3 regions of the Rhodococcus daqingensis genome follow, and region 2 is predicted to be linked to each of the others. Evidence: riboswitches for the same ligand, from Rfam matches in the RefSeq annotation. Region 2 holds a riboswitch; each other region holds the start of a gene.

Evidence for each region. Region 2 has a riboswitch for S-adenosylmethionine ahead of ACFQS9_RS25860 (aminotransferase class V-fold PLP-dependent enzyme). Riboswitches for the same ligand answer to the same signal wherever they lie in the genome.
Region 1: linked by a shared signal. The riboswitch ahead of ACFQS9_RS07240 (bifunctional o-acetylhomoserine/o-acetylserine sulfhydrylase) and the one ahead of ACFQS9_RS25860 (aminotransferase class V-fold PLP-dependent enzyme) in region 2 are both predicted to bind S-adenosylmethionine.
Region 3: linked by a shared signal. The riboswitch ahead of ACFQS9_RS12145 (ABC transporter substrate-binding protein) and the one ahead of ACFQS9_RS25860 (aminotransferase class V-fold PLP-dependent enzyme) in region 2 are both predicted to bind S-adenosylmethionine.

Annotation. Positions count from the first base shown of each region.
Region 1 covers NZ_JBHTCS010000009.1:573,334-579,891, reverse strand. The annotation lists gene metX (homoserine O-acetyltransferase MetX) at 1-1,144, opposite strand, end outside; gene ACFQS9_RS07240 (bifunctional o-acetylhomoserine/o-acetylserine sulfhydrylase) at 1,141-2,454, opposite strand; SAM riboswitch class IV at 2,591-2,708, opposite strand; gene ACFQS9_RS07235 (amino acid permease) at 2,890-4,281, shown strand; gene hutH (histidine ammonia-lyase) at 4,365-5,906, shown strand; gene hutG (formimidoylglutamase) at 5,948-6,558, opposite strand, start outside.
Region 2 covers NZ_JBHTCS010000030.1:312,916-319,473, reverse strand. The annotation lists gene ACFQS9_RS25890 (ABC transporter permease) at 23-1,063, shown strand; gene ACFQS9_RS25885 (YbaK/EbsC family protein) at 1,125-1,598, shown strand; gene ACFQS9_RS25880 (putative leader peptide) at 1,640-1,711, shown strand; gene ACFQS9_RS25875 (flavin reductase family protein) at 1,875-2,342, shown strand; gene ACFQS9_RS25870 (winged helix-turn-helix domain-containing protein) at 2,464-2,994, shown strand; gene ACFQS9_RS25865 (hypothetical protein) at 3,055-3,690, opposite strand; gene ACFQS9_RS25860 (aminotransferase class V-fold PLP-dependent enzyme) at 3,839-5,110, opposite strand; SAM riboswitch class IV at 5,155-5,270, opposite strand; gene ACFQS9_RS25855 (hypothetical protein) at 5,424-5,699, opposite strand; gene ACFQS9_RS25850 (Glu/Leu/Phe/Val dehydrogenase family protein) at 6,226-6,558, shown strand, end outside.
Region 3 covers NZ_JBHTCS010000013.1:145,994-152,551, reverse strand. The annotation lists gene ACFQS9_RS12165 (flavin-containing monooxygenase) at 1-363, shown strand, start outside; gene ACFQS9_RS12160 (SDR family NAD(P)-dependent oxidoreductase) at 360-1,190, shown strand; gene ACFQS9_RS12155 (alpha/beta hydrolase) at 1,195-2,097, shown strand; gene ACFQS9_RS12150 (glycine betaine ABC transporter substrate-binding protein) at 2,094-2,699, opposite strand; SAM riboswitch class I at 2,763-2,853, shown strand; gene ACFQS9_RS12145 (ABC transporter substrate-binding protein) at 2,893-3,849, shown strand; gene ACFQS9_RS12140 (ABC transporter ATP-binding protein) at 3,860-5,005, shown strand; gene ACFQS9_RS12135 (ABC transporter permease) at 5,005-5,697, shown strand; gene ACFQS9_RS12130 (ABC transporter permease) at 5,694-6,377, shown strand; gene ACFQS9_RS12125 (NAD(P)-dependent malic enzyme) at 6,462-6,558, opposite strand, start outside.

The DNA.
Region 1 (6,558 bases), on a different contig from region 2:
TCTCGCCGAGCAGCTCGGTCACCCACTCCGCTTCGGTGAGGAAGCCGTCGTGACCGTATCTGGAGTTCACCACGCGCAGCCCGTCCGACCCGGGCAGGTGTTCGGCCAGCTCCTCCTGCTGCCGCAGCGGGTAGAGCCGATCGGAGTCCACGCCGCCGACGATGACCGGGACGGGGGTGGAGGCCAGCGCCGCCGCGACCCCGCCTCGGCGGCGGCCCACGTCGTGACGGTTCATCGCCTCGGTCAGCAGGACATAGGTGCCCGGGTCGAAGCGGGCGACCAGCTTGTCGGCCTGGTGCTCGAGGTAGCTCTGCACCGCATATCGGCCGCCGTGCCACGGGTCCTCACCCGGTTGCGTGGCGTTCTCGAACCTGGTGTCGAGCTCGTCCTCGGTGCGGTAGGTCAGATGCGCGATGCGGCGCGCGATGCCCAGTCCGGTGCGCGGCACCCGCCCGGTGCCGTGGTAGTCGCCACCCATCCAGTCGGGGTCGGCGGTGATGGCGGCCATCTGGGTGGTCTGGGTCCCGATCTGGTCCGCGGTCGCGCGTGCCCCGACCGCCAGGATCATCGCAGTACCGACCCGATCCGGGTGGCCCACCGTCCATTCGAGCGCGCGCATGCCACCCATCGAGCCGCCGACCACGGCCGCGAACCGGCTGATGCCGAGAAGGTCGGCGAGCGCGACCTCAGCCGACACCTGGTCGCGGATGGAGATCTCCGGGAAGCGTGACCCCCACGGCCTGCCGTCCGGGTCCAGCGAGGCGGGCCCGGTGGTGCCGCGGCAACCCCCGAGGACGTTCGTGGCGAGCACGCACCACTCGTCGGTGTCGATGGGGGCGCCGGGGCCGATCATGCCGTTCCACCAGCCCGGCGACGGGTGCTCGTCGTCCACCGGACCGGACACATGCGAGTCCCCGGTCAGGGCGTGCTCGACGAGCACCACGTTGTCGAGGGTGTCGCTCGGCACGCCCCAGGCCTGGACGGCGAGGGTGACGTCGGGCAGGACGGCCCCGCTCTCGAGCTCGAGGGGGCCGATGCCGATGCTCGTCAGGCGCCCGTTCGGCGGCGGGAACCCCGCGAGGGACGGTGTGAGTCCCTGCGGAGGCCGCGCCGAACGGGCGTCTGACTCGGAACGGACTGTCAAGACGCCGCCGCCGCGAGGCCGGCCTCTAGATCGGCCAGGATGTCGTCGATGCCCTCGATCCCGACCGCGAGCCGGACCAGGCCCGGGGTGACGCCCGACGCGAGCTGCTCGTCGGGGGTCAGCTGCGAGTGGGTGGTCGAGGCGGGATGGATGACGAGCGAACGCACGTCGCCGATGTTGGCGACGTGGCTGTGCAGGGTCAGGGCGTTCACGAACCGCTTGCCCGCATCGACCCCGCCGGCGAGCTCGAACGCCACGATCGCGCCCGCGCCCTTCGGTGCGAGCTGCTGTCCGCGCTCGTACCAGGGCGAGGAGGGCAGGCCTGCGTATGCGACCGACACGACCTCGGGTCGCGCCTGCAGGAACTCGGCGACCCGCTGGGCGTTCTCGACGTGCCGCTCGATGCGCAGACTCAGCGTCTCGAGGCCCTGGCTGATGAGGAACGCGTTGAAGGGCGACACCGCGGCGCCCACGTCGCGGAGCAGCTGCACACGGGCCTTGAGGGCGTAGGCGGGCGCGCCGAGATCGGCGAACACCGCACCGTGGTAGCTGGGGTCGGGGGTGGTGAAGTTCTGGTGTCGACCCTGGGTCCAGTCGAAGGTGCCGCCGTCGACGATGACGCCCGCGATCGCCGTGCCGTGCCCGCCGAGGTACTTGGTCGCCGAGTGGACCACGATGTCGGCGCCGTGCTCGAGCGGACGGATCAGGTACGGAGTGGCGACCGTGTTGTCGACGATCAGCGGGATGCCGTGCTCGTGCGCGACGGCCGAGACGCCGGGGATGTCGAAGACGTCGTTCTTCGGGTTGGAGATCGTCTCGCCGAAGAAGGCCTTGGTGTTCGGCTGGATGGCCGCGCGCCACTGCTCGAGGTCGTCGGGGTCCTCCACGAAACTGACCGTGATGCCGAACTTGGGCAGCGTGTAGTGGAAGAGGTTGTAGGTGCCGCCGTACAGGCGCGGGCTCGAGACGACGTGGTCGCCCGCCTCCGCCAGGTTCAGGATCGCGAACGTCTCCGCCGCCTGACCCGAGGCGAGCAGGAGGGCCGCGACGCCACCCTCGAGCGCGGCGATCCGCTGCTCGACGGCGTCCTGGGTCGGGTTCATGATCCGGGTGTAGATGTTGCCCGGCTCGGCCAGCCCGAACAGTGCGGCCGCGTGATCGGTGTTGTTGAACGTATAGGAGGTGGTCTGGTAGATCGGCAACGCGCGGGCGTTGGTGGTCGCGTCGGACGTCTGCCCGGCGTGGATCTGCTTGGTCTCGAAGCTCCAGGCGGCGGTCGGGTCGACGGTCGCGGGGGTGTTCTCGCTCATGTGTTGTCTACTCCAAGAATTTGGGGGAGAGCGGCGCAGTTCGGGCGCCAGGGGGCAAGAATGGGTCCTATCTGCGACAACAACACATGGTGAACCTCCGGTGGGTCGTGGCCCGGTTTGTGGGTCCGTCCCGACGGACCCGCGCTTGCCATCCGAACTGTTTCTCGGACAACCCGGTCATCACCCGGGGCACCCCACCGCGGATGGAGGGTTGCCGACCAGCTAGCCGGGGCTTGATGCTGGCACTCATGACCGCACTCGATATTAGCGGCTCGGGTCGCGCGGTCGACAGCTAGGGGGCGGCGATTCGCCCCTGGAGGCCGTACGGCCGAGCCCGGCGACCGCGGGTGACCTGCATTACAACGCTAAACTGCTGGGCGAATCGTCAGGTCCGGGCATTCGCCCGAGTTCGAGCACCGCGCAGGGAGACCGATAGTGAAAGCCGCCACCACGGCGCTGACCCGAGGTCTCACCTCCCGGCACATCCGGTTCATCGCGCTGGGCTCTGCCATCGGAACGGGCCTGTTCTACGGTTCGGCCGCGGCGATCGAGCAGGCCGGCCCGTCGGTGCTGCTGGCCTACCTGATCGGTGGCGTCGCGGTGTATCTGGTGCTGCGGGCGCTCGGCGAGATGGCCGTGAGCAATCCGGTGTCCGGGTCGTTCGGCGAGTACGCGAGCAAGCACCTCGGCCCGCTGGCCGGGTTCATGACCGGGTGGACGTACGCCTTCGAGATGATCGTCGTCTGCCTGGCGGACGTGACCGCCTTCGGCGTCTACATGGGTTTCTGGTTCCCGGACGTGCCGCGCTGGATCTGGGTGCTGGCGATCGTCTTCTTCATCGGCGCGATCAACCTGCTCAGCGTCAAGGTGTTCGGCGAGCTCGAATTCTGGTTCACCCTGGTCAAGGTCGCCGCCATCGTGGCGATGATCGCGGCGGGCGTCGCGATCCTGATCTTCGGGTTCGGGGTGCACGACACCGGCACCGGCATCAGCCAACTGTGGACCGAGGGCGGGTTCTTCGCGACCGGCTTCGGTGGGTTCGTCGGCTGCTTCGCGATTGTGGTCTTCGCCTTCGGCGGGACCGAGATCATCGGCGTCACCGCGGGCGAGGCGCAGGATCCGGAGCGGACCATCCCGCGCGCGGTCAACACGGTGCCGATCCGGATCATGCTCTTCTACGTGCTCACCCTCGCCGTGATCATGGCGATCAACCCGTGGCAGAGCATCGGCACCGACGGCAGCCCCTTCGTGCAGATCTTCCAGGGGCTCGGTATCGGCCCGGCCGCGACCGTGCTGAACATCGTGGTGATCACGGCGGCGCTGTCGGCGATCAACAGCGACATCTTCGGCGCCGGCCGGATGATGTACGGGATGGCCCAGCGCGGCCAGGCGCCCGCGGTGATGAAGCAGGTCTCCCGCAACGGGGTGCCCTGGATGACCGTCGTGATCATGACCGCCACCCTGCTGGTCGGGGTCCTCCTGAACTACCTGATCCCGGAGAAGGTGTTCCTCGTGATCGCCTCGATCGCCACCTTCGCCACGATCTTCGTCTGGCTGATGATCCTGCTGTCGCACTACCGGTCGCGACGGCAGATGAGCGCGGACCAGACGTCGGCGCTGAAGTTCCCGGTGCCGTTCTGGCCGTACGGGCAGATGCTGGCGATCGCCTTCCTGGTCTTCGTGATCGTCGTGCTCGCGTTCTCCGCCGACACCAGGGTGGCGTTGGTGGTCGGGGCCGTGTGGCTGATCCTGCTCACCCTCACCTACCTACGTTTCGTCCGTCCGCAGCCGGAATCGGAGCCGGAGCTCGTGCGTCAGCCGTCCTGACGGCGATTCCCCCGCGCCGCGCCCGATGTAGCGGGAGGATGTGACCATCAGCTCGCTTCCCTACGGAGGAGGCCGCGGTGGACATTCCCGAACCGGTTGTGGTCGGCGTCGGCCCCCTGACGCCCGACCAGGTGCTGCGCGTCGCCCGATCCGGCGCCCCGGTGCTCCTGGCGGACGAGGCGGTGTCCGTCATGGCGTCGACGCGGGCGCACGTCGAGGCGCTCGCGCGGGACGCCGGTCCGGTGTACGGCGTGTCCACCGGTTTCGGTGCGCTCGCCACCCGGCACATCCCGCCGGAGTTGCGCGCCCAGTTGCAGCGCAGCCTGATCCGTTCGCACGCCGCGGGGTGCGGTCCGGAGGTCGAGCGGGAGGTGGTGCGCGCGATGATGCTGCTGCGCCTGTCCACGCTGGCGACCGGTCGCACCGGGGTGCGGCCCGCGGTCGCGGGCGCCTACGCCGCGCTCGTGTCGGCGGGGATCACGCCCGTGGTCCCCGAGTTCGGCAGCCTCGGCTGCTCGGGCGATCTCGCGCCGCTCGCGCACGTGGCGCTCGCGGTGACCGGGGAGGGCCTGGTCCGAGATGCCGCGGGGACGCTGGTGCCCGCCGCTGACGCGCTGGCCGCGGCCGGGATCGTGCCGGTGGTCCTGGAGGAGAAGGAGGGCCTCGCGCTCATCAACGGCACTGATGGGATGCTCGGCATGCTGCTGCTCGCCTGCGACGACCTGCACCGGTTGCTGCCGCTGGCCGATATCACCGCGGCGATGAGTGTCGAGGGTCTGCTCGGCACGGACCGCGTGTTCGCCCCCGATCTCCAGGCATTGCGCCCGCATCGCGGTCAGGCCACGGCGGCGGCGAACATGGTCCGGCTGCTGGCGGGATCGGAGATCGTCGCCAGCCATGCCACCCCCGATTGCCCGTTGGTCCAGGACGCCTACTCGCTGCGGTGTGCTCCTCAGGTCGCGGGCGCGGCCAGGGACACCCTCGCCCATGCCGAATGGGTCGCGGCGTGTGAGCTAGCGAGCGCGATCGACAACCCGGTCGTGACCCTCGACGGCCGGATCGAGTCGAACGGCAACTTTCACGGGGCGCCGGTGGCGTACGTGCTCGACTTCCTCTCGATCGTCGTCGCGGATGTGGCCGGCATGAGCGAACGCCGAACCGATCGCTTCCTCGACGCCGCGCGCAGCCACGGGCTGCCCCCGTTCCTGGCCTACGACCCCGGGGTCGACAGCGGACACATGATCGCCCAGTACACCCAGGCGGCGATCGTCTCGGAGCTCAAGCGCCTGGCGTCGCCCGCCAGCGTGGACTCGATTCCCTCCTCCGCCATGCAGGAGGATCACGTGGCGATGGGATGGTCGGCCGCGCGCAAGCTGCGACGGTCGATCGACGGAATGACGCGGGTGCTCGCGATCGAGGCGCTCACCGCGGCACGGGGCCTCGACCTGCGGGCACCGCTGCGGCCGTCGCCCGCGACCGGTGCGGTTCGAGACGCGATCCGGCGCCGCGTCGGGGGTCCGGGGTCGGATCGGTTCCTCGCACCCGAGATCGGGGCCGTCGTCGAGCTGGCGGCCTCGGGTGCGCTGCTCCGGAGCGCCGAATCCGTGATCGGGGAACTGCGCTGACGGGACCGTCAGCCCAGCCACCACGGCCTGCCGCTCTGGGGTCAGCTCGGCGCCCGTGAGGTGACGACACGATGGATCAGCCTGGCCGCGGTCCTTGACGTGCGGTTGTCCGGGTCGAGCCTGGGGTTGAGCTCGGCGACGTCCAGCAGCGCGAGCCTGCCGCTGCGCGCGACGAGGTCACACACCCGCTGCACCACCTCGACCGGCACGCCGAACGCCGCGGGGGCGCTGACGCCGGGCGCGATCGACCCGGGCAGGACGTCGAGGTCGATGGTCAGGTGCACCAGGTCCACCGTTCGGAGGAACTCGTCGACGAACGACTCCACCGCGGGCAGATTCGCCGCGCTGCACTCGTCGTCGAGGAGGTGCCGCACGCCCAGCGACGCGGCCCGCGCGAACAGTGCCGGGGTGTTGCTCGGCTGCGCAATGCCCAGCACCGCATAGTTCAGCGAGCGACCCGCCGCCGCCTCGGCTTCGGCCATCTGCAGAAACGGCGTTCCGGAATTCGGCACGGCGTCGTTACGAAGGTCGAAGTGCGCGTCCAGGTTCAGTACCCCGAGGCGCGCCCCGGAAGCGATCGCGGTCGAACCCGACAGCCCGAGATAGCTGCCGTAGGCCACCTCGTGCCCGCCCCCGAGCACGGTGACGAAAT
Region 2 (6,558 bases):
GCGCCGCGAGAGCAAGGAAGCCATGACGACCACCACCGAACCGCACCGGTCCACCAGCCCGACCGACCGCTACAGCCCGCGGCAGATCATGGTCGCGGTGGTCCTTGGCGTGCTGCTGCTGCAGCTCGGCTTCATCACCAGCTACGTGGCCGCGTTCCACCAGCCCACCCCGCGCGACATCCCGATCGCGGTGATCGCCGAGCCCGGGCTCCCCGACGGCATCGGCCAGCAGGTCACCGACGAGCTCAACCGCATCGACGGCCACCCGGTCGACGCCCGCACGGCCACCAACACCTACGAGGCGCGCTCCCTGATCCGGGACCGCGAGATCATGGGCGCCTACGTCATCAGCCCCACCGGCACCGACACCCTCATCACCGCCAACGCCGCCGGGAGCTCGGCGGCGACCGCTCTCGAGGGCATCTTCACCAAGGCAGACGCCGCCAAGCACCGCGCGTTCGTCGTCCGCGACGAGGTGCCCGTCGCCGTCCACGACAACCGCGGGCTGTCCGGCTTCTACCTCTCGATCGGCTGGGTCGTCGGTGGATACCTGCTCGCCGCTGCCATCGGCCTGCTCATCGGCGCACCGCGCACCCTGCGGGAGGCCGGCGGGCACATCGCGATCATGGCCGGGTACGCCGCGGTCTCGGGATTCCTCGGCGCGCTCATCACCACTCATCTCCTCGGCACCTTCACCGGCCATCTACTGCCGCTCTCGCTGCTCGGCGCGGGCGTGGTCTTCGCGACCGGCGTCTTCACCATGGGGCTGCGGGCCGCGGTGGGCATCCTGGCCGTGCCGCTGGCGATCCTGATCTTCGTCGTGCTCGGAAACCCGAGCGCGGGAGGCGCTTTCGGCTCCAACGTGCTGCCCGGTTTCTACGCCGCCATCGGGCGCTGGATCACCCCCGGGGCCGGCACCGAGGGCGTGCGGTCGATCGTCTACTTCCAGGGCACCGGCGTCGGCCAGCCGATCGTCGCGCTCGCCATCTACGCCCTGGTCGGGGTCGCGCTCATGCTCGTCTGCACCGCACGCCTCGGCCGGCGCACACCGGCCGCCGCGTGAGCGCCGCGACACGTCGGCTCGGATGCCGTGCGGAGCCGCCGCGCCAGTCCTAGTGTGGGGCATGGCCAGGCTCCTGCACCCGAATGCCGCCCACGTCGCGCGCATCCTGATCTCGCGGGGCCATCACGGCGTGGTGGTGACCCAGGACGAATCGACGCACACCGCCGAGGCGGCGGCCGCCGCGCTCGGCGTGAACGTCGGCGCGATCACGAAATCGCTGGTGTTCCTGCTCGATGACGACCCGATCCTGCTGCTGGTCTCGGGGGCGCACCGGGTCGACACCGAGCGCACCGGCAAGCGGCTCGAGGGCACCCTGATGCGGGCGACCGCCGACACCGTCCGAGAGGTGACCGGCCAGCCGATCGGCGGCGTCGCCCCGCTCGGCCACCCCACCAACCTGCCGACGTACGTGGACGCCGCGCTCGCGCAGTACCCGGAACTGTGGGCGGCGGCCGGCCATCCCGCAACGATGTTCCGCACCACCTTCGCCGAGCTGCTCCGCATCACCGCCGGGCTGGCCATCGACGTCGACTGACCCGGGTCCTATAGTGGGCGAAACAGATCCCTGGAGGCCACGTGACTGACGGAGTGTGGAGCCGGCGACACGTCGACCTGTGCCGCACTTCCGCGAGCCAGTGTCCGCGCTGACCTGACTCATCGGCGCGCACCACTGGTGCGTGCGTCCTGTGCAGCCGAAGATCCGGAGAATCCGTTGTCCCAGCCACTCGACAGTTATCCACATGACGATCTGCCACCCGCCGCCACCCCGATAGACCCGGTCGGTATCACCGCCGACCAGTACCGGGCGGCGATGCGCCGCTACCCGGCGGGCGTCACCATCGTCACGCTCGACTCCGCGGCCGGCCCGGTCGGCTTCACCGCCACCTCTTTCGCGTCGATCTCGCTGGATCCGCCGTTGGTCTCGTTCAACATCGCGCACAACTCGTCGAGCATCAAGGCACTGCACGCCGCGGACTCGCTGGTCATCCACCTGCTCGGCGAGCATCAGCAGCACCTCGCCCAGCGCTTCTCGCGCAGCGCCGACCAGCGGTTCGCCGACGAATCGCTCTGGAAGCGTCTCGACACGGGCGAGCCGGTGCTGCACGGCACTCCGATCTGGCTGCGCACGACCGTGCACCAGCTCATCCCGATCGGCGACCACACGCTGGTCATCGGGATGGTCACGCGCGTCCACGACGAGGACGACGCGGAGGCCGCGGCCGCTCCCCTGCTGTACCACGACGGCAGGTACTACCGCCCGACCCCGCTCGGCGAATGATCCCGGCGCCGCTCATGATCGTGCCCAGCTCTACCGTCGACTCTCCCGTTCGGAGTGAGTGTCGCCGCTGTCGTTGACCACGACCGCCGCACACCAACACAGCCGAAACTGGGAGTCACCCATGGTTCATTCCGTACTGGGGCAGCGGGATTCAGATCCCGACCTCGTCCTCACCCTTCAGTTCAGCAACCCCGGATCCGCCGATCGGCAGCAGCTGGTCGCGCTCGCCAACGCCCTGCGCGCGACCGCTCAGGAGCTCGTCCCCGGTGTCAGCACCCGTGCCCGGATGGACACCGCGCCCGCCGCCGCGGCCTCGAAGACGGAGGCGATCGACGCACCGCTGGTCATCGACCTTCCAGCACGACAGGTCTTTTCCCGCGGCGAGCCGGTGTCGTTGAGTCACACCGAGTTCGAGATCCTCTCCCACCTGGCCCGCCGGCCTCGGGTGGTGGTCTCGCGGCGACGACTCCTCGAGCTGAGCGGCAACCTCGGCGAGCGCGAACGGGCCGGGCGGAGCGTGGATGTCCACGTGTCGCGGGTCCGGACAAAGCTCGGGCGTTACGGCTGGCTGGTGTCCACCGTCCGCGGCACCGGCTACCGCTTCGATCCCGATTCCCGGGTCCGCATCATCACCGAGACCGCGGCGGCTTGACCGGCCGGTGACGGGGTGCCGTCGGCCTGGCCGGCCGCGGCACCCCGGCACCGAGCTTCCTCAGGACGCGAGAATGGTTCTGCCGGAGGTCAATCCGAACTGACCCAGCACTTCGCCGAGCGTGGCGGACGGGCGGGTGAGGCCGCGGCCGTGCAGCAACGGCAGCACGTCGTCCACCACCCGGTCGAGCACGCGGGGCAGGACGAGCGGCAGCAGGGTCACCCCGTCGGCGACCCCCGCGGCGCCGATGTCGGCGATGAGCCCGGCCAGCCCCGGCGCCGTACCCACATAGGAGATCGAATCGGGCACCCGGGCACCCCGGAGCCCACCATCGAGCAGGGCCAGTTCCCTTCGCGCGGAACGCGAATCGTCACCGAGGAGCACCTCGACGTCGAGCAGCACGGTGACCGAGTCCGGGTCCCGGCCGTCGGCCGCGACCTCCGCCCGGATCCGGTCGCGCTGCTGCTGGGCCCCACGGAGGTCGTGGGCGCGGATGCGGACCACGGCGCCGGGAACCGCGGCCAGGTCGAGCTGCGCAGCGGGGTCCGCCGGCGCGGTCAGGTCCACCCAGTAGTCGGTGAGCCCGAGCGGAATCCGGAAGTCGGTGTGCGCAGCGGACGCCGGATGGTGACCGGCGCCGGACAATTCGACCGCGACGTGCAGCGGCCGGGTACGGAAAGACGAATCGATGGACATGGGTCTCCTCGAGGGATGCGTACGAGCTGATGAGCTGAGGGCGAGCTCAGCTCAGACACGTGCCCGACGCGGTACGGCAGAGATCCACATGCCGACGGCACCACCGGGCGTCAGTCGCCAGGGTCGTCACGGGTGCCATGGCGCGAGTTTACCCGGCAAGGCCCGGCGCCGGGCGGCGACCGTCCACCAGTTCGCGCAGCGCCACGACCAACCGGTCCACGTCGGCCGCGTGACTGCCCAGGCCCAGGCTCGCCCGGACGGCGCCGTCGGGTCGGCCGAGCCGGGCCAGCAGCGGGTGCGCGCAGAAGCGGCCGTCACGCACCCCGATGCCGTGCCGGTCCGAGAGGTAGCTCGCCACCTCGCGTGGCGCGTAGCCGTCGACAGTAAAGGTGACGATGCCGACCGAATCCGGTGAGTCGGACCAGATCCGGAGCAACTCGACGCCGTCGATCCCGCGCAGCCCGTCGACGAGCCGAGCGCACAGGACTCGCTCGTGGCGCTCCGACGCGTCGGCGTCGAGCCCGGCCAGGGCCGAGCAGGCCGCCGCCAACGCCGCGACGCCGAGCACGTTGGGAGTGCCTGCCTCGTGCCGCTGCGGGGCGGGCGCCCACTCGACACACCCCGACGAGACGTCGCGGGTGGCGCCGCCGCCGACCAGGTACGGCTCGGCGGCGTCCAGCCAGTCCCGCCTGCCGATGAGCGCGCCCGCCCCGAACGGCGCGTACAGCTTGTGACCGGAGAAGGCCAGGTAGTCGACGCCGAGCGCGGCGATGTCCACCCGCCGGTGCGGCAGCAACTGGGCCCCGTCGACCAGGATCCGCGCCCCGCAGGCGTGTGCGACCTCGGCCAGCCGCGCGATCGGCAGCACCTCACCGGTGACATTGGAGGCGCCGGTGACGGCGAGCAGCGCCGCAGGCTTGCTGCACAGTTCGGCGACGATCCGCTCCACCGTCTCGGCGACGGTGTCTGCGGACCGGACGATCCGCGCGCCGTTCTTCTTCCAGGGCAACAGATTTGCGTGGTGCTCGATGTCGAGGACGACGGTGTCGCCGGGCACGCAGCCGGCGAGCAGGTTGAGCGCATCGGTGGTGTTGCGGGTGAACACCACCACGTCGTCCGCGCGGGCCCCGACGAACCCGGCGACCACGTCGCGGGCCCCCTCGTAGCTGGCGGTGGACACCTGCGAGGCGTACCCGGCGCCCCGGTGCACGCTGGCGTAGTACGGCAGCAGCTCCTGTACCCGCTCGGTGACCTGCGCCAGCGCCGGCGCGCTCGCCGCGTAGTCGAAGTTCGCATAGGTGCAGGTCCCGCCGCCTGCCAGCGGGACGGTCAGGTCGGCACCCGAGACCGCGGCGAACGGCCGGTCGGCAGAGCAGCCGATGGCGGGGCGAACAGCAGCGGCGGTGAGAACAGCAGTCATCAGACATCCCTCGGTCAGGACCCGTGTGCTTGTGGAAGACAACGAGCCCGCGCTTGCCGGGTCCGGTGTTGGACCGCAGCCAGGTCGTCACCCGGGGCACCCCACCGCGGTGGAGGGTTGCCGGCCAGCAAGCCGGGGCTATCTGCTGGCACTCATGACCTACGGCGAGGATGGCAGTTCGGTCCGGACGTTGTCAACCGCGTGAACCGGCTCGCGGTTGCGCGAGCCGGTTCACATCGTCCGATCCAACCCTTTCTTCCACTCGAAAATCCTTGGCCCGGAAAGTGTCTGACAATCGGCTCGGCGGCAAGCACTAGCAGGCGGCGAGGAGCATCACCGGCGCGTAGGGCTCCACCCGGACGCACGGCACTCCCAGCGCGCGCACGTGCTGCACCGCCGCCGCGTCGGCGGCCGAGCAGATCCCGTCGAGCACGTCCTCGGTGGCGATCGCGCCGAGCAGGTCGTCGCCGAGCGCCCGCGTGGACTCCAGTCCGTGCCTCACGAGCCACCGCTCCGTCTCGACGAAGGCCGCCGGGGTTCCGATGAACAGCACCCGCCTCGGCGCGGCCGCGACTGCCGTCATCGTCATCGCTGTTCCTCTCCCACAACGGAAGTCACGGATTCCGGCTCTGCGAACATCGCGGCGATGTGGAACTTGATCTGCTCGGTACTCATGACCCCGCCACGTGTAGCGGGTCGCGGATTGGGTGCGTCTGCCACTGCTGTACTCATTCGTGCGCTTCCTCTGCGGTTTGGGATTCGGGGCCGTTTCACTTCCCGGCATGAATCAACTATGGCCCTGGTCCGGGGTTGCGTCTGTCCACCAACTGCCCCTTCTGGCGGATGAACCGGCCGTCCCCCGATCGGAGGACACGCCGGGAACCTGCGCCCGCGCGCGAGCCACCGGAATGCGCGTGGCGTGACCCACATCGATGACGAACTGAGCACAGCATCACACCCGACGCCCCTCGGTTCGCATCATCTGATCAGAATGCTGCGCTATTGACTTCACTATTGACTGCCTTGCCATCGATACGGACTGTAGTTGCGACACACAGCACACCTCGGCACCCCTCATCGCGCCACACAGCCCAGCTATCGGAAGGACGTCAACGATGACCACCCTGGAAGCCCGACCCGTCACCCGCACCCCGCGCAGCGGCTTCGACCACGAACACGTGGTCCTCGAGTCCGGACACCGCTCGGGCCTGCCGATCACCGTCGCCGTGCACTCCACCAAGCTGGGACCGGCGCTCGGCGGCTGCCGGGTGTGGCAGTACCCCGACTGGCAGTCCGGCATGCAGGACGCGCTCCGGTTGTCCGCCGCGATGACCCTCAAGTGCGCGGTCGCGGGCCTGGACACCGGCGGCGGCAAGTCCGTCATCGCCCTGACGCCGGGCGAGGTCCTCGACGGGGACCGGCGCCGCGCGGCCATGCTCGACCTGGCC
Region 3 (6,558 bases), on a different contig from region 2:
ATCGAGTCGCAGCTCAACTACGTCATCGACGCGATCAACACCATCGAGCGCAACGGCATCGGCACCATCGAGGTCCGCCAGGACGCGCAGGACGCCTACAACAAGGACCTGCAGGACAAGCTCGCACGCAGCGTGTGGAACAACGGCGGGTGCGCCAGCTGGTACCTCGACAAGCACGGCAACAACACCACCCTGTGGCCGGGCTTCACCTTCCAGTTCCGCAACGCGACAAAGAAGTTCGACCTCGCCGCATACCGCAGCGTGGCCACAAAGGATCTGCCCGCCGTCACCGGGGACGAGATCGCCGAGGAGATCCTCGCCGGCACCGCAGGCGAGAACGACGAGAAGGTTGTTGCACAGTGAGCGATTTCGCCGGCAAGGTAGTGGTCATCACCGGAGCGGGTTCCGGCATCGGTCGCGCGCTCGCGCTGAACCTGGCCGAGAAGGGCGCTCGGCTCGCCCTCTCCGACTTCGACAGCGTGGGACTCGCGGAGACCGTTCGCCAGGTCGAGGCCCTCGGCGCCGAGGTCAAGTCCGACCATCTGGACGTGACGCAGCGCGAGGCCGTCCTGGCGTACGCCGATGCGGTCGTGGCGCATTTCGGCAAGGTCAACCAGATCTACAACAACGCGGGCATCGCCTACCACGGTGAGTTCTCCAAGTCCGAGTTCAAGGACATCGAACGGATCATGGACGTCGACTTCTGGGGAGTCGTCAACGGCACCAAGGCTTTCCTGCCGCACCTGATCGCCTCGGGCGACGGGCACGTGGTGAACGTTTCGAGCCTGTTCGGGCTGCTGTCGATGCCCGGCCAGTCCGCATACAACTCCGCCAAGTTCGCGGTCCGCGGCTTCACCGAGTCGCTGCGCCAGGAGATGCTGATCGCCAAGCACCCGGTCAAGGTGACCTGCGTGCATCCCGGCGGGATCAAGACCGCCATCGCCCGCAACGCGACCGCGGGCCCCGGAGAGGACCTCGCCGTCTTCGCCGAGTTCTTCGACAAGAAGCTGGCGCGCACCACGCCCGAGCAGGCCGCGAAGGTCATCGTGAACGGCGTGCAGAAGGGCAAGGCGCGGGTGCTGATCGGCGCCGACGCCAAGTTCCTCGACGCCTGGGTCCGCCTGGTCGGATCGAGCTACCAGCGAGTGGTCGCGGAGATCGCCGGCCGCGTCCTGCCGAAGGCGAAGTAGCCCGATGGTGTTCCTGCCCCGACCGCTGGTGGCCGCGAACCTCCGCGCGTTCTACCGGGTGGCCCTGCACGCGAAGATGCCGGTGCCCGCGGCCCGCGCCCTGCTCGATGCGGGTTCGCCGCTGCAGCGGCTCCCGCGCGACACCGTCGTGCGGGAGCTGACCCTGGCCGGCCGCAAGGCCGAGCGGATCACGGTCGGGGCCAGCGAACGCCGCACCGCCGTGCTGTACCTGCACGGCGGCGGCTACACCCTCGGATCGCTCGCCACCCACCGGTCGCTGGCCGCGTACCTGGCACGCGAATCCGAGGCCGCGGTGTTTCTGCTCGACTACCGCCTCGCTCCGGAGGATCCGTACCCGGCCGGGCTGGAGGATGCGGTCGACGCCTACCTGGAGCTGCTCGTCGAGCACGGGTACACCGCCGATCAGGTTGCCATCGCGGGCGACTCGGCAGGCGGTGGGCTCTCGGTGGCCACGGCGCGCCGCCTGATCGACGTACACGACGTGCACCCCGCGGCCCTGGCATTGATCGCACCGTGGGTCGATCCCGGTGCCCGCAATGCCCCGAAGGATCGCGATCTCGTGATCAACACGGCGTGGTCGTTCATCGCAGCCGACGCCTACCTCGGCGGCGGCGACCCCACCGATCCGGGGTATGCGCCGCTGCGCGGCGACATGACAGGGCTGCCGCCGACCATCGTGCACGTCGGCACCTCCGAGGTGCTGTACCCCCAGGTGCTGGAGCTGGTGGACAAGCTGCGCACGGCCGGCGTCACCGTCCAGCTCACCGAGCACCCGCGGCTGTGGCACGTCGCGCACCTGCAGGCGTCGATCCTGCGGGAGGCGAACGACGCCGTCCGCGAACTCGGCGGCTTCCTCCGTGCGGCGCTCGAGAGCGCAAGGGTCTAGCGGGCGCCGAGCCATTCGTCGGCAGCCCGCTCCGGATCCGACTCGCCCTGCCGGACCCGCGCCGCCATCGACGCCAGGTCGGCCGAGGTGAGCTCGCCCGCAACGACGTTGAGCGCCTTGATCTGATCCTCGGTCAGCACCCCATTGCGGATCAACGGCACCACGTTCTGTGCGGGTGCCGAACCCTCGGCCTCGAGCTCGGCATCGCTGTAGTCGGACACCGAGAGACCCTCCGGCAGAGACCTGTTCAGCTCGTCGAACACCTCATCGGGGTCGGTGAGTTCCGAGTCCGGCTGAAAGTGGTGCAGCAGCGGCCCCGTGAAGTCCGGCACCACCGTGACATCCGCGGCGCCGAGTTCCTCCACGTACTCCGCGCGCGTCGTCGGGGCGGCCACGTCGACCGGGGAACCGGTGCCGCGCAGGATCTCCGCGTAGATCTCCGCGACGACTTGCGATTCCGCGGACTCGCCGGACCCGACGGTGATCGCTGCCGGTGCCTGCGCCTCGTCGAGCCCGGAGTTGTCCACCGTGCATCCGGCGAGCGCGCACACCGCCGCCACGGCCATCGCGGTCACCGCGGCAGTCCTCCACCGAGCCGTCATGGCGCGCCACGCTCCCTCTCTTCACCCAGCGAATGTCCTCCCTATCGTTACACTCGGTGGCCAGCACCATCTCGAGCGGCCGAGAGATCCGGCTTGTCGACGCCGCAGCAACCAGTCCGAAGGGGACGGGTGCTAACGCCGGAACCGATGGAAGGACGCCATGAGGTTCTCAGCTATCCGCGCTCCCCACTGGATGGGCATTCCGCGGGCTCCACGCCCCCGCCCGATCGTCGTCGCCGCGACGATCGCGGCCGTCGCCGCGCTCTCCGCCTGCGGCGGGAACTCCGACCCGCTCAGCAGCGGCGGTGGCACCAGCTCGGACCCGAACACGATCATCGTCGGGTCGGCGAACTTCCCCGAGTCCGAGACCGTGGCGAACATCTACGCCGAGGCCCTGCGCGCCAACGGCTTCGACGTGCAGACCAAGCTGAACATCGGCAGCCGGGAGACCTACATCCCCGCGGTCAAGGACGGATCCATCGACGTGATCCCGGACTACACCGGCAACCTGCTGCAGTACCTCGACAAGGAGACGACCGCGACCAGCGCCGCCGAGGTGGACGCCGCCCTGCCCGAGGCCCTCGGCCCCGACCTCGCGATCACCACGCCCGCACCCGCCGAGGACAAGGACGCGGTGGTCGTCACCCGCGAGACCGCCGACCGGTGGCAGCTGACCTCGATCGCGGACCTGGCACCCCACTCCGCCGAGGTGAAGTTCGGCGCGCCCGCCGAGTTCCAGGAGCGCCCGGTGGGGCTGCCCGGACTCGAGGCCGACTACGGCCTCGTGATCAGCCCGCAGAACTTCGTGCCGATCGCCGACGGCGGCGGACCCGCCACGGTGGCCGCCCTGTCCTCCGGCCAGGTCACCGCCGCGAACATCTTCACCACCTCGCCCGCCATCGCCAAGAACGACTTCGTGGTCCTCGAGGACCCGAAGAACAACTTCCCGGCGCAGAACGTGGTCCCGGTTCTGCGGGCGAACAAGCAGTCCGAGAAGCTGACTGCGGTCCTGAACGCGGTGTCGGCCAAGCTGACCACCGACGAGCTCGTCGCCCTGAACACGTCGGTGTCCGGTGACTCGAAGACGGAGCCGGACGCCGCCGCCACGGCGTGGGTGTCGGCGCAGGGCCTCGACAAGCCGGTGTCGTAGGCGGCCGGCCGTGATCTCCTTCGAGTCGGTCACCAAGCGCTACCCGGACGGCACCACCGCGGTCGACAACCTCGATCTGGTCATCGAGCCCGAGTCCTTCACCGTGTTCGTCGGGCCGTCCGGCTGCGGCAAGACCACGTCGATGCGGATGATCAACCGGATGATCACGCCGACCTCCGGCAAGGTGATCGTGAACGGCCAGGACGTGACCCGCACCGACGCGGTCAAGCTGCGCCTCGGCATCGGCTACGTGATCCAGAGCGCGGGACTGCTTCCGCACCGGACCGTCGTCGACAACGTCGCCACCGTGCCTGTGCTGCGGGGCGATTCGCGGCGCGCGGCCCGCAAGGCCGCCCTCGAGGTCCTCGAACGCGTCGGACTCGACCCCGCGCTGGCCACCCGCTACCCGTCCCAGCTCTCCGGCGGCCAGCAGCAGCGGGTCGGCGTGGCCAGGGCGCTGGCGGCCGATCCCCCGATCCTGCTGATGGACGAGCCGTTCAGCGCCGTCGACCCGGTGGTCCGCGAGGACCTGCAGGCGGAGATGCAGCGCCTGCAGGCGCAGCTGCGCAAGACCATCGTGTTCGTCACCCACGACATCGACGAGGCCGTGCGCCTCGGCGACCGCGTCGCGGTGTTCGGCCCGCACGGCAGGCTCCAGCAGTACGCCGATCCGCAGACCGTGCTCGCCTCACCCGCAACGGATTTCGTCGCCTCGTTCGTGGGACGCGATCGCGGGTACCGCGGATTGTCGTTCCGGCCCGCCGACGAGGTCCCGCTGCACGAGATCCGCACCGCCGTCGAAACCGAGCTCGCGTCCCTGCGACTCGACCAGGGCGAGTGGGTGCTCGTGGTCACCGACGACGGGGCGCCGCGCAGCTGGATCGACGTCACCGGTGTCGAGGGCATCCGTGCCGGCAACACCCTTGCCGACAGCACCTCCGCGGGCGGTTCGCTGTTCGCCAGGGGCGGCGACCTGAGACAGGCGCTGGACGCCGCGATCTCGTCGCCCTCCGGGATCGGTGTCGTGGTGGACGAGTCCGGCTCGGTGGTGGGCGGGGTGTACGGATCCGAGGTGATCCGCAGGCTCGCGGATCAGCGGCAGGCCGAGGACCGCGCGCGCAACCGGCACTTCTTCAACGGCGAGACGGCCGGCTGATGCGCTGGTTGATCGACAACTTCTCGCAGGTTGTCGACCTCGCGAAGACACACCTCTACCTGGCACTCCTACCGCTGCTGATCGGGCTGCTGATCGCGGTGCCCGTCGGTGTCGCCATCCGGAACGTACCGTGGCTACGCAAGACCACGATGACGCTGGCCTCCCTGGCCTTCACCATCCCCTCGCTGGCACTGTTCGTCACCATCCCACCCCTGCTCGGCCTGAACATCCTCGACGAGCTGAACGTGGTGATCGCACTGTCGATCTACTCGACGGCGCTGCTGGTACGGGCCGTCCCCGAGGCCCTCGACTCGGTACCCGAATCGGTGATCGACTCGGCCACCGCGATGGGTTTCACACCGGTGCGCCGAGCGCTGACCGTCGAATTGCCGCTGGCCGTCCCGGTTCTGATCTCCAGCATCCGGGTCGTCGCCGTCACCAACATCTCGCTGGTGTCGGTGGGCTCACTGATCGGCATCGGCGGACTGGGTGAGCTGTTCACCAAGGGCTACCAGCGCGACTACCCCGACCAGATCCTGGCCGGGATCATCGCGATCGTGTTCCTGGCGTTGGTGATCGACGGCCTGCTCTACATCGCGGGCCGTCTGCTGACGCCCTGGACCAGGACCGCCCGCAGCCGCAAGGCAGAGGAACCGGCCGCGGTCCTTCGAGCTACCGAGGGACCCGCATGAACCTCTTCGGCGCCGCCTTCGACTACATCGCCGACCCCTCGAACTGGTCCGGCCCCACCGGGATCGGCGCCCGCATCGCCGAGCACCTCTGGTACAGCCTGCTCGCGGTGGCCATCTCCGCGGTCATCGCGATTCCCCTCGGTCTGCTCATCGGCCACTTCCGCCGTGGCGACGCCCTCCTGGTGGGGCTCGTCAACTCGCTCCGCTCGCTGCCCACCCTCGGGGTGCTGACCTTCCTGGTGCTGCTCCTCGGGCTCGGCCTGGTGCCGCCGATCATCGCGCTGGTGCTGCTCGGCATCCCGCCGATCCTGGCCGGCACCTATGCCGGCGTCGCGAACGTGGACCCCGTCGTGGTCGATGCGGCGCGGTCGATGGGGATGACACGGGCGCAGGTGCTCTTCCGGGTGGAGGTCCCGAATGCGCTGCCGCTGATCGTCGGCGGGCTGCGCAACGCGACGCTGCAGGTCATCGCCACCGCCACCGTCGCCGCGTACGTGAACCTGGGCGGGCTGGGGCGGTACATGTTCGACGGCCTGGCGCTCGGCGACTACGCCCGGGTCCTGGTGGGCGCGATCCTCGTCGCGGTGCTCGCCCTGATCATCGACGGTGTCCTCGCCCTCGCGGTGTGGGCCTCGGTGCCTGGCACCGGCCGGCTGCGCCGCACCCCCGCGCTCGACTGACCGCCCCCGAGAACGGCGGAAGGGCACCGTCGCCCGGGTGATCCGAGCGGCGGTGCCCTCCTCCAGCGGGACGAACGAGCGTGCTTAGGCGACGCCCTCGGCCTTGGCCGCGGCCGCGACGGCCTCGGCCACCGCGGGGGCGACCCTCGGGTCGAGCGGGCTCGGCACGATCTTGTCGACG